Linked DNA regions of Duganella dendranthematis. The protein of the gene in region 2 binds, or shares a complex with, the protein of the main gene of each other region. Links are inferred from orthologs where the notes say so. Each region holds a gene or a part of one and is shown on either strand. Other genes may lie near its edges.

Region 1 (4,001 bases), 660 kb from region 2 along the record:
TTTGATAAAGTGCGCGCGCGGCATACCGCACTTGTTCACCGCCACGTCGAGAATTTGCTTCTCGATGTGACGCACTTCGTCTACCTGGCCGCGCAGCGTGTCGCACAGCTTTTCTACCACTTTGGCGGTGAAGCGGATGCCCAGCAGTTCCGAGGAAATCGCTTCCTGCGCCTTGACGTAGGCCTTGGAGTTGTAGCCTTCCTTCTCGAAGGCGCGGCGCATCTTGTCGAATTGCAGGGAGATGGTGTCGAATTTATCCAGCGCAGCGTTTTTCATCGCTTCCAGCTGTTCGGCCGAGTAGCCGGCGGCAGCGCCCGAAGCGCTGGCTTCTTCCTCTTCCTCTTCTTCCTCTTCCTCTTCTTCCTCTTCTTCTTCGTCCTCGTCGCTGGCGGCGGGCGCCGGCGCCGGCGGCGCGTCTTCGTTATCGTCTACCAGACCGTCGACAATTTCGTCGATCTTGATCTCATCGGCGCGGATGCGGTCGGACGCGGCGATGATTTCCGCGATCGTCACCGGGCAGGCCGAAATCGCCTGGATCATGTCCTTTAGGCCATCTTCGATGCGCTTGGCGATTTCGATCTCGCCTTCACGGGTCAGCAGCTCGACCGAACCCATTTCGCGCATATACATGCGGACCGGGTCGGTAGTGCGGCCGAAATCGGAATCGACGGTGGACAGCGCCGCTTCGGCGGCGGCCTCGGCTTCGTCATCGCTGGTCACGGTGGCGACATTGTCGGACAGCAGCAGCGTCTCGGCATCGGGCGCGTGCTCGTAGACGGCGATGCCCATGTCGTTGAAGGTGCCAATAATGCCTTCGATCGCTTCCGGATCGACGATATTGTCTGGCAGATGGTCGTTGATCTCGGCGTACGTGAGGAAACCGCGTTCCTTGCCGAACTTGATCAGGGTCTTGAGTTTCTGGCGGCGGCGTTCGAGCTCTTCCTCGGTCGCTTCCGTATCCGACGAGAACGCATCTTTGAGCAGCGCTTTTTCCTTGGCCTTGCGGTCCTTGGCCTTGGCCTTGTCGACCGCCTTCAGCTCGGCGCGTTCGACCGCGTTGAGTGCGGCGACTTCGTCGTTCTCGGGTTGGAATTCTTTAGGTTTGCGCCCGCGCCGGCCCGGCACTTTGACCGAAGGCAACACGTAACCCGACGTGTCGATGGCTGCCAGCGTCGCCGCGTCGGTGGTCTGGCTGACCGCCGGCGGATTGCTGGCAACACGCGTCTCCGGCTTATCAGCCGTTTTAGCGGATTTTGCGCTCACTTTAGCTGGCTTTTCAGCCGCTTTGGATTCAGGTTTCTTGATTGGCACAGGCGCTTTCGATTACGGATAAAGTTTCGATCCTTAGATCACTACGTCTTCGAACTTGCCGACTACACAAGTCCGACAATACTACGACTTACTTACACCTGGGTCAGGCCGACCGCCCTCTATAGAACTCCAAGGAATTCTACTGCATCAGACACGTGCGCGGGGGCAAGAAACCGTGGCTCGGTGAGCTAGCAAACAGACTATTTGCTCAACCGTAGCTGGCCCTGGCCGCCGACACCTGTCCTTCCGCGTCGATCAAGAGCCTAACTCACTGAAAACAAACACACTCTGAACAGAAAAACGATGCCAAAACATACAACACTTAGCGTTTTATTATAGCACGTCACTTTTCAATTTCCAGAGGGAAGACCGGGACATCCCCCACTGGAATAATGACAGAAACGTTACGACACAAAACCAACAACAACTTAACGGATGGGCAACTCCGCCTGCGCCTCGCGCAACAGCTGATCCTGCTGTGCGGTCAGCTCGCGGTAGCGCACTCCAATCTCATCGGACGACAGGCCCGCGGCAAACAACTGGCTCAACTCATGCTTGAGCGCATCATGCTTGACCTGGCGAATCGCCGCCCGCAATACCACGCGCTCGGTATCGCGCTCAGTCTCAGGCTCCTTGACGATTTCAGCGATGAGGCTGTCGTAATCGTCGCCCAGCGACTTCAGATGCTGGGCAAATGCGGCAAACGCGCCACCCTCGCCCATCTCGCGCGCCGTCGTCACCAGCTGCGCCAGCCGCTCGGCCGATTCCTGGCCGAAGAAACCGAACGCCGCCTGGGCCGCGTCATCGATCTCCAGCGCCAGCGCCGGATGCGCCACCAGTACGCGCATGATTTGCAGCTCCAGCCCTTTCGGCTGCGGCCGGCCGCCGCGTGGCGGCGCGATCTTGTTCAGCGCCACCGGCTTGGACAGCTCGAACAGCACCTCGATTTCCGACGGCGAGGTCTGCGTCAGCTGCGCCAGGCCACGGACGATCTGCAGGCGCAGCGCGGTCGGGGTCATCGCCTGCAACATCGGCTTGGCGTCGAACTGCGCGCGGGCGCGGCCTTCGAGGCTATTCATATCGTGCTCGCCGCAGGCTTCCTTGATCAGGAACTGCGACAGCGGCATCGCCTCGTAAATTTCCTGTTCAAACGCTTCCTTGCCGTGTTCGCGCACGTAGCTGTCCGGGTCGTGCTCGGTCGGCAGGAACAGGAACTTGATCGTCTTGTTGTCCGTCACATGCGGCAGGCACGCTTCCAGCGCGCGGCGTGCAGCGCGGCGGCCGGCCTTGTCGCCGTCGAAACTGAAGATCACCGTGTCGGTCTGGCGCAACAACTTCTGTACGTGATGGGTGGTGCAGGCGGTGCCGAGTGTCGCCACCGCTTGCGGGAAGCCCATCTGCGCCAGCGCCACCACGTCCATATAGCCTTCCGTCACCAGCACATAGCCGGCGTCGCGGATCGCCTGGCGCGCCTCGAACAAGCCATACAGCTCGAAGCCCTTTGAAAATAAAGGCGTTTCGGGAGAATTCAAGTATTTGGGTTCGCCCTGATCCAGCACCCGGCCGCCGAAGGCGATGACCTGGCCCTTGGTATTGCGGATTGGGAACATCACGCGTTCGCGGAAGCGGTCATAGCGCTTGCGGTTGCCGCCATCCTCGTCCACTTTGTCGATCACCAGGCCGGATTCGGCCAGCGCCACCGCTTCATAGTCGGGAAACACGGAGCGCAGATTGTCCCAGCCGTGCGGCGCGTAGCCGAGGCCGAAGCGGGCGGCAATTTCGCCGGTCAGGCCGCGACGTTTCAGGTAAGCAATGGCCTCCGGCGCGCTGCGCAGTTGCAGCTTGTAGAAATCGGTGGCGCGCGTCATGGCTTCGGTCAGCGCCAGGCTCTGGGCCTGCATTTGCGCCCGTTGCGCTGGCGGAATCTTGTCGTCCTGGTCCGGCACCACCATGCCGACGTTTTGCGCCAGTTCCTTGACGGCATCGACAAAGCCCATGCCGGAATATTCGATCATGAAACCGATCGAGGTGCCATGCGCGCCACAGCCGAAGCAATGGTAAAACTGCTTGGTCGGGCTGACGGTGAAGCTGGGCGACTTCTCGTTGTGAAACGGGCACAGCCCCATGAAGTTCGCGCCGCCTTTTTTCAGCTGCACGTAACGGCCGACCACGTCGACGATATCGACGCGGTTCAGCAAATCGGCGATAAAAGATTGTGGTATCACTGGGCTGGACGGTCTCGGAGTGGATCAGACTATACCGCCGCCGCCGATGCGCCTTGATGCACATCAAACGGCGGCGGCGGTGTTGCTTACGCTGGGGTCAGCGCTTTCTTGACCAGGGCGGACACCACGGTCATATCGGCACGGCCGGCCAGCTTCGGCTTGACGATGCCCATCACTTTGCCCATGTCCTGAGGACCGGCGGCGCCCGATGCGGCCACGGCGGCAGCGACTTCAGCGGCGATTTCCTCGTCCGACAGGCCTGCAGGCATGTAGGTGACCAGCACGCTCAGTTCGGCTTTTTCGATATCGGCCAGGTCGGGACGGTTGCCCGCTTCAAACTGGGTGATCGAATCCTTGCGCTGCTTGATCATTTTTTCCACGATGGCCACCACCTGCTCATCGCTGACTTCGATCTGCTCGTCCACTTCCTTGCGCTTGATGTCGGCCAGGATCAGGCGAATCGTC
Region 2 (5,255 bases):
CAGGCCAACGCCTGCGCGTCGTTACAGCTGCAGGGTTGCGTCACAGCGGCGGATTGTTGCGCCATCCGCTGCAGGTTTGCGAAATCGATAAACATGCTCTTATTCACTAAAATACGACCAGCAGCCACTATACCTAAAGTAATTTTTCTTCGTATCGGCAGCAACAAAAAAGGGAGCCGCAGCTCCCTTGGTGTTACATGATGTGGTGTCCGACCCACCAGGCCAGCGCGGCCACGAAGGCCGAAGCGGGAATGGTGAAGATCCAGGCCCAGACGATGTTGCCCGCCACGCCCCAGCGCACCGCCGACATCTTCTGCGCCGAGCCGACGCCGACGATGGCGCCGGTAATCGTGTGCGTGGTCGACACCGGCACGCCGAAGTGCGAGGCGATCAGCAAGGTGATGGCGCCGCCGCTCTCGGCGCAGAAGCCGCCGACCGGCTTCAGTTTGGTGATCTTCTGGCCCATGGTCTTGACGATGCGCCAGCCGCCGAACAGCGTGCCGAACGAGATCGCGCCGTAGCACGACACGATCACCCACAGCGGCGGCGTTTCGCCACCGGCCGGCACCTGGCCGACCGCGATCAGCAGCATCCAGATGATGCCGATGGTTTTCTGCGCGTCATTGCCGCCGTGGCCCAGGCTGTACGAAGCAGCCGAGATCAGTTGCAGGCGGCGGAACCATTTGTCGACCCGGCGCGGCGTCGAGCGCACGAAGATCCACGACACAATCAACATGATGATGGAGCCGAACACAAAGCCCATCAGCGGCGACAGGATGATCCACTGCACGGTCTTCCACAGGCCGCCGCCGACCAGCGCGCTGGTGCCGGACTTGGCCACCGCGGCGCCCACCAGGCCGCCGATCAGCGCGTGCGACGACGACGATGGAATGCCGTAGTACCAGGTAAACAGGTTCCAGACGATGGCGCCCACCAGCGCGCCAAAGATGACGTACTGGTCGACGATGCCGGGGTCGATGGTGCCCTTGCCGACCGTGCCGGCCACGTGCAGGCCGACCACGAAGATCGCCACGAAGTTGAACAGCGCCGCCATGGCCACCGCCGTTTGCGGCTTCAGCACGCCGGTCGAGACCACCGTGGCGATCGCATTGGCGGCGTCGTGGAAGCCGTTCATGAAGTCGAATATCAGCGCCAGCCCGATCAGCAGGATCAGCACGTAGAGACTGATTTGTATGGTATGCATATTGTTATTCTTAAGCGTTTTCGACGATGATGCCTTCGATGATGTTGGCCACGTCTTCGCAACGGTCGGTCACCGTTTCGAGGATTTCGTAGATGGCCTTCATCTTGATCAGGTTGCGCACATCCGGCTCATCGCGGAACAGCTTGGACATGGCGGCGCGCATCACGTGGTCGGCGTCCGACTCCAGGCGGTCGATTTCTTCGCAGATGGCGACGATCTGGCGCGAGTTGTCCATGTTATGCAGCAGCGACACGGCTTCCTTGACCTTCTCGGCGCAGGCCAGCACCAGCTCGGCCAGGCGCTTGGCTTCCGGCGTCACCGAATGCAGGTCGTACAGCGACACGGTCTGGGCCGCGTCCTCCAGCAGGTCGAGAATGTCGTCCTGGCGCGTGATCAGCTTGTGGATGTCGTCGCGGTCGATCGGCGTGATGAAAGTTTTGTGCAGCAGGTCGACGGTCTGGTAGGTGATCTTGTCGGCCTGTTTCTCGATGCTCTCGATCGCGTGCACGCGGTTTTCCAGGTCGTCGAAGTTGGACATCAGGCCCACCATTTCTTTTGCGCCTTTGACGCACAGCTCGGCGTGCTGATTAAACAGGTCAAAGAATTTGCCCTCGGTGGGCATCAAACGTCCAAACATATTTTTCTCCGTTTTATTACTACTGCAGATCGCCGGTCTCTTGGATGAGGTACCAGCGTTAAGGATTAGTCACCCTGGTACACACCCAAGCTACCAGAGTAATTGCCAAATTTGGTGTACTGGCCGATCCAGGTCAGACGTACCGCGCCGATCGGGCCGTTACGCTGCTTACCGATAATGATTTCGGCCGTTCCCTTATCGGGCGAGTCGGGATTGTAGACCTCGTCGCGATACAGGAAGATGATGACGTCGGCGTCCTGCTCGATAGCGCCGGATTCGCGCAAGTCGGACATGACGGGACGTTTGTTGGGGCGTTGTTCCAGCGAGCGGTTCAGCTGCGACAGCGCGATCACCGGGCAGCCCAGCTCCTTGGCCAGGCCTTTCAGCGAACGGGAAATCTCCGAGATCTCGGAGGCGCGGTTGTCGCCCGCCTTGGAACCCTGCATCAGCTGCAGGTAGTCGACGATGATCAGGCCGAGCTTGCCGCACTGGCGCGCCAGGCGGCGCGCACGGGCGCGCATCTCGATCGGATTCAGCGCCGGGGTTTCATCGATGAACACCTGGGCGTCGTTCATCTTCTGGATGGCGTGCGTCAGGCGCGGCCAGTCCTCGTCGTTCAGGCGGCCGGTACGCAGGCGGTGCTGGTCAAGCTGGCCGACCGAGCCCAGCATACGCATCGCCAGCTGGGCGCCGCCCATCTCCATCGAGAAAATCGCCACCGGCAAACCGGCTTCGATGGCGACGTTTTCACCGATGTTGACCGAAAATGCGGTTTTACCCATCGACGGACGGCCGGCCACGATGACCAGGTCGCCGCCCTGCAGGCCCGACGTCATGCGGTCGAGGTCGATGAAGCCGGTCGGCACGCCGGTAATTTCCGACTGGTTCTCGCGCGAGTACAGCTCGTCGATGCGCTCGACCACCTGGGTCAGCAGCGGCTGCACCGCCAGCCAGCCGGCGGCGCCGCGGGCGCCCTGCTCGGCAATGGCGAAGATGCGCGATTCGGCCTCGTCGAGGATTTCCTTGGTTTCCTTGCCCTGCGGACTGAACGCCTGGCCGGAAATGTCGTCGGCCACGGTGATCAGCTGGCGCAGCACCGAGCGGTCGCGCACGATCTCGGCGTAGCGGCGGATATTAGCGGCGGACGGCGTGTTCTGCGCCATCGCGTTCAGATAGGTCAGGCCGCCGACGTCGTCGGCCTTGCCCAGCTGGGTCAGGTTCTCGAACACGGTGATGACGTCCGCCGGGCGCGAGCTGTTGATCATCTTGACGATCTGCTCGAAGATGATGCGGTGGTCGTACCGGTAGAAGTCTTCCGGATTCATCATGTCGGCGATACGGTCAAAGGACGCGTTATCGCGCAGCAGGCCGCCAATGACGGACTGTTCTGCTTCGATGGAGTGCGGCGGGACGCGGAGCGAATCGACTTGCGGATCGGAGGGGGCGTTCATGGCGCGAATTATACCTGCTTGTGCCGTACTACAAAATTATGACGAGAAAAAAGCCGGGACAAAGCCCGGCTTTTTCAAGGGTGTTGCAAACCAGACAGGCGTTGCCGCCCGGTCCAGTCTTAGGCAGCTTCGCCTACGACGGCAACGGTCACTTCCGCCAGCACATCGGTGTGCAGCGAAACGGTGACTGGGAACTCGCCGACGGTCTTCAGCGGACCGGTTGGCAGGCGCACAGCAGCTTTTTCCACTGCGAAGCCGGCTTTGCTCAGCGCTTCAGCGATGTCGAAGTTGGTGACCGAGCCGAACAGACGGCCGTCAACACCAGCTTTTTGCGAAACGGTCACGGTCATGCCGTTCAGTTTCTCGCCTTGGGCTTGGGCAGCGGCCAGCTTGGCGGCAGCAGCTTTTTCCAGTTCAGCGCGTTTGGCTTCGAATTCCGCGATAGCCGACGTGGTTGCACGACGGGCCATTTTTTGCGGGATCAGGAAGTTACGTGCGTAGCCGTCTTTAACTTTAACGACTTCACCCAGGTTGCCCAGATTGACAACTTTTTCCAACAGAATGATTTGCATAGTTCTTCTCCAGTTACTCTGCCGCGATTAAGCGTTGTGCAGATCGGTGTACGGCAGCAGGGCCAGATAGCGAGCGCGCTTGATCGCGGTGTCAACTTGACGCTGGTAGTGCGCCTTGGTACCGGTCAGACGTGCTGGCATGATTTTGCCGTTTTCCTGGACGAAGTCTTTCAGGGTGTCTACGTCTTTGTAGTCTACTTGCTCAACGCCAGCGGCGGTGAAGCGGCAGAACTTCTTGCGCTTGAACAGTGGGTTTTGTTGCTTGCGCTTTTCTTTCAGCTTGAGCTTGTTTTTGTCGAACTTTTTACCGAATGCCATTTTAGGCTCCTGTATTTAAATTGCGCTGTCTTGGACAGCACTAAAATCAATGATGTGAAACACCAGGCTTTTGCTATTGCGGCTTTTCTTGTTGAGAAAACCGGTGAACTGATACAGTCCTGCCAGCGGCGTCTGACTGAAGCGGCTTGAAATCTCGCCCGCGGCAATCGCGGACACTTCAAACTCGCTCAATCGGGCGATGCCCGCCTCCATCTGCTGCGACCGGTGCTGGAGTACAGCATTGACGATCGGCATACCGGCCGGGGTGTAACGTATTGCATCCCGTTCGGCGATGAGGGCGATGAACTGGAGCTGGTTCAGCGCGGTTCCTTCTCAGACCAATTAAGCAGCGGCTGGAGCAGCAGCGGCTGGAGCTTCGGTGCGATGCGATTTCGCTGCATCTTCGCGTTGTACCGACTTCATCATTGGCGAAGGAGCGGTTTCGGCTTTCTTCAGCTTGACGGTCAGGTGACGCAGAACGGCATCATTGAATTTGAATGCGGTTTCCAGCTCAACCAGGGTTTCGTTGTCTGCTTCGATGTTCAGGCAGATGTAGTGCGCTTTGGCCAGTTTCTGGATTGGGTAAGCCATTTGGCGGCGGCCCCAATCTTCAACGCGGTGCACGGAGCCGCCGCGAGTCGTTACGGTTGCTTTGTAACGTTCGATCATGGCGGGCACTTGCTCGCTCTGGTCCGGATGGACGATAAATACGATTTCGTAGTGACGCATGTATAACTCCCTTAAGGACTTGAAAATGAGCCCACCCTGGCGTCAAGACAGGTGTGGGAAGAGGTAAGCCCGCGACTATACCAGCTTTTCAGGCGGAACGCCAGCCCGGCCATGCTGGTGTTACAGTGCCGGTATTGTCGTTCAAACAGGATTGCCCATGACACCACATTTATCCACCTGGTTGCTGCCGATGGCCGTATTGGCCGCCGCCCCTACCCTGGCGGCCGATTATCCGGCCATCCAGACCAAGGCCTACAGCACGCCGCAATGGCTGTTCGCGCTGCGCACCGACACCCAGACTTTGTCCAGGCTGACCCCGGTTAGCGACCCCAGCCACGATTTCA

What was found. The genes of interacting proteins can lie anywhere in the genome.
Region 1: the proteins of HH213_RS03100 (region 2) and dnaG are in contact, whole or in part, in a crystal structure (PDB 2R6A), measured with the Geobacillus stearothermophilus proteins. The link is inferred for Duganella dendranthematis from one-to-one orthologs. Residues at the interface, in WP_033016901.1 of Geobacillus stearothermophilus: Ser13, Glu15, Ala16, Gln18, Glu91, Leu92, Asp94, Ala95, Val96, Pro97, Thr98, Ala99, Ala100, Asn101, Tyr104, Tyr105, Ile108; in WP_049624496.1 of Geobacillus stearothermophilus: Lys456, Leu457, Leu458, Pro459, Ala460, Asn463, Ala464, Leu467, Leu535, Leu536, Ile537, Ala538, Gln544, Glu545, Asp548, Tyr549, His552.

The regions. Positions count from the first base shown.
Region 1 is NZ_CP051684.1:1,321,088-1,325,088, forward strand. Bases 1,139-4,001 are described here. They hold dnaG (DNA primase), read right to left. Parts: upstream 3,537-4,001; coding sequence 1,740-3,536; downstream 1,139-1,739. Other genes in these bases: rpoD (RNA polymerase sigma factor RpoD), read right to left, coding at 1,139-1,311; HH213_RS06130 (GatB/YqeY domain-containing protein), read right to left, coding at 3,623-4,001. In the rest of the region: more of rpoD, read right to left, coding at 1-1,138. UniProt on the Escherichia coli protein: RNA polymerase that catalyzes the synthesis of short RNA molecules used as primers for DNA polymerase during DNA replication.
Region 2 is NZ_CP051684.1:657,255-662,509, forward strand. Bases 1,100-4,077 are described here. They hold HH213_RS03100 (replicative DNA helicase), read right to left. Parts: upstream 3,293-4,077; coding sequence 1,907-3,292; downstream 1,100-1,906. Other genes in these bases: HH213_RS03090 (inorganic phosphate transporter), read right to left, coding at 1,100-1,204; HH213_RS03095 (DUF47 domain-containing protein), read right to left, coding at 1,215-1,841; rplI (50S ribosomal protein L9), read right to left, coding at 3,412-3,864; rpsR (30S ribosomal protein S18), read right to left, coding at 3,892-4,077. In the rest of the region: HH213_RS03085 (hypothetical protein), read right to left, coding at 1-95; more of HH213_RS03090, read right to left, coding at 194-1,099; more of rpsR, read right to left, coding at 4,078-4,182; priB (primosomal replication protein N), read right to left, coding at 4,198-4,503; rpsF (30S ribosomal protein S6), read right to left, coding at 4,525-4,911; HH213_RS03125 (DUF5695 domain-containing protein), read left to right, coding at 5,069-5,255. UniProt on the Escherichia coli protein: The main replicative DNA helicase, it participates in initiation and elongation during chromosome replication. Travels ahead of the DNA replisome, separating dsDNA into templates for DNA synthesis.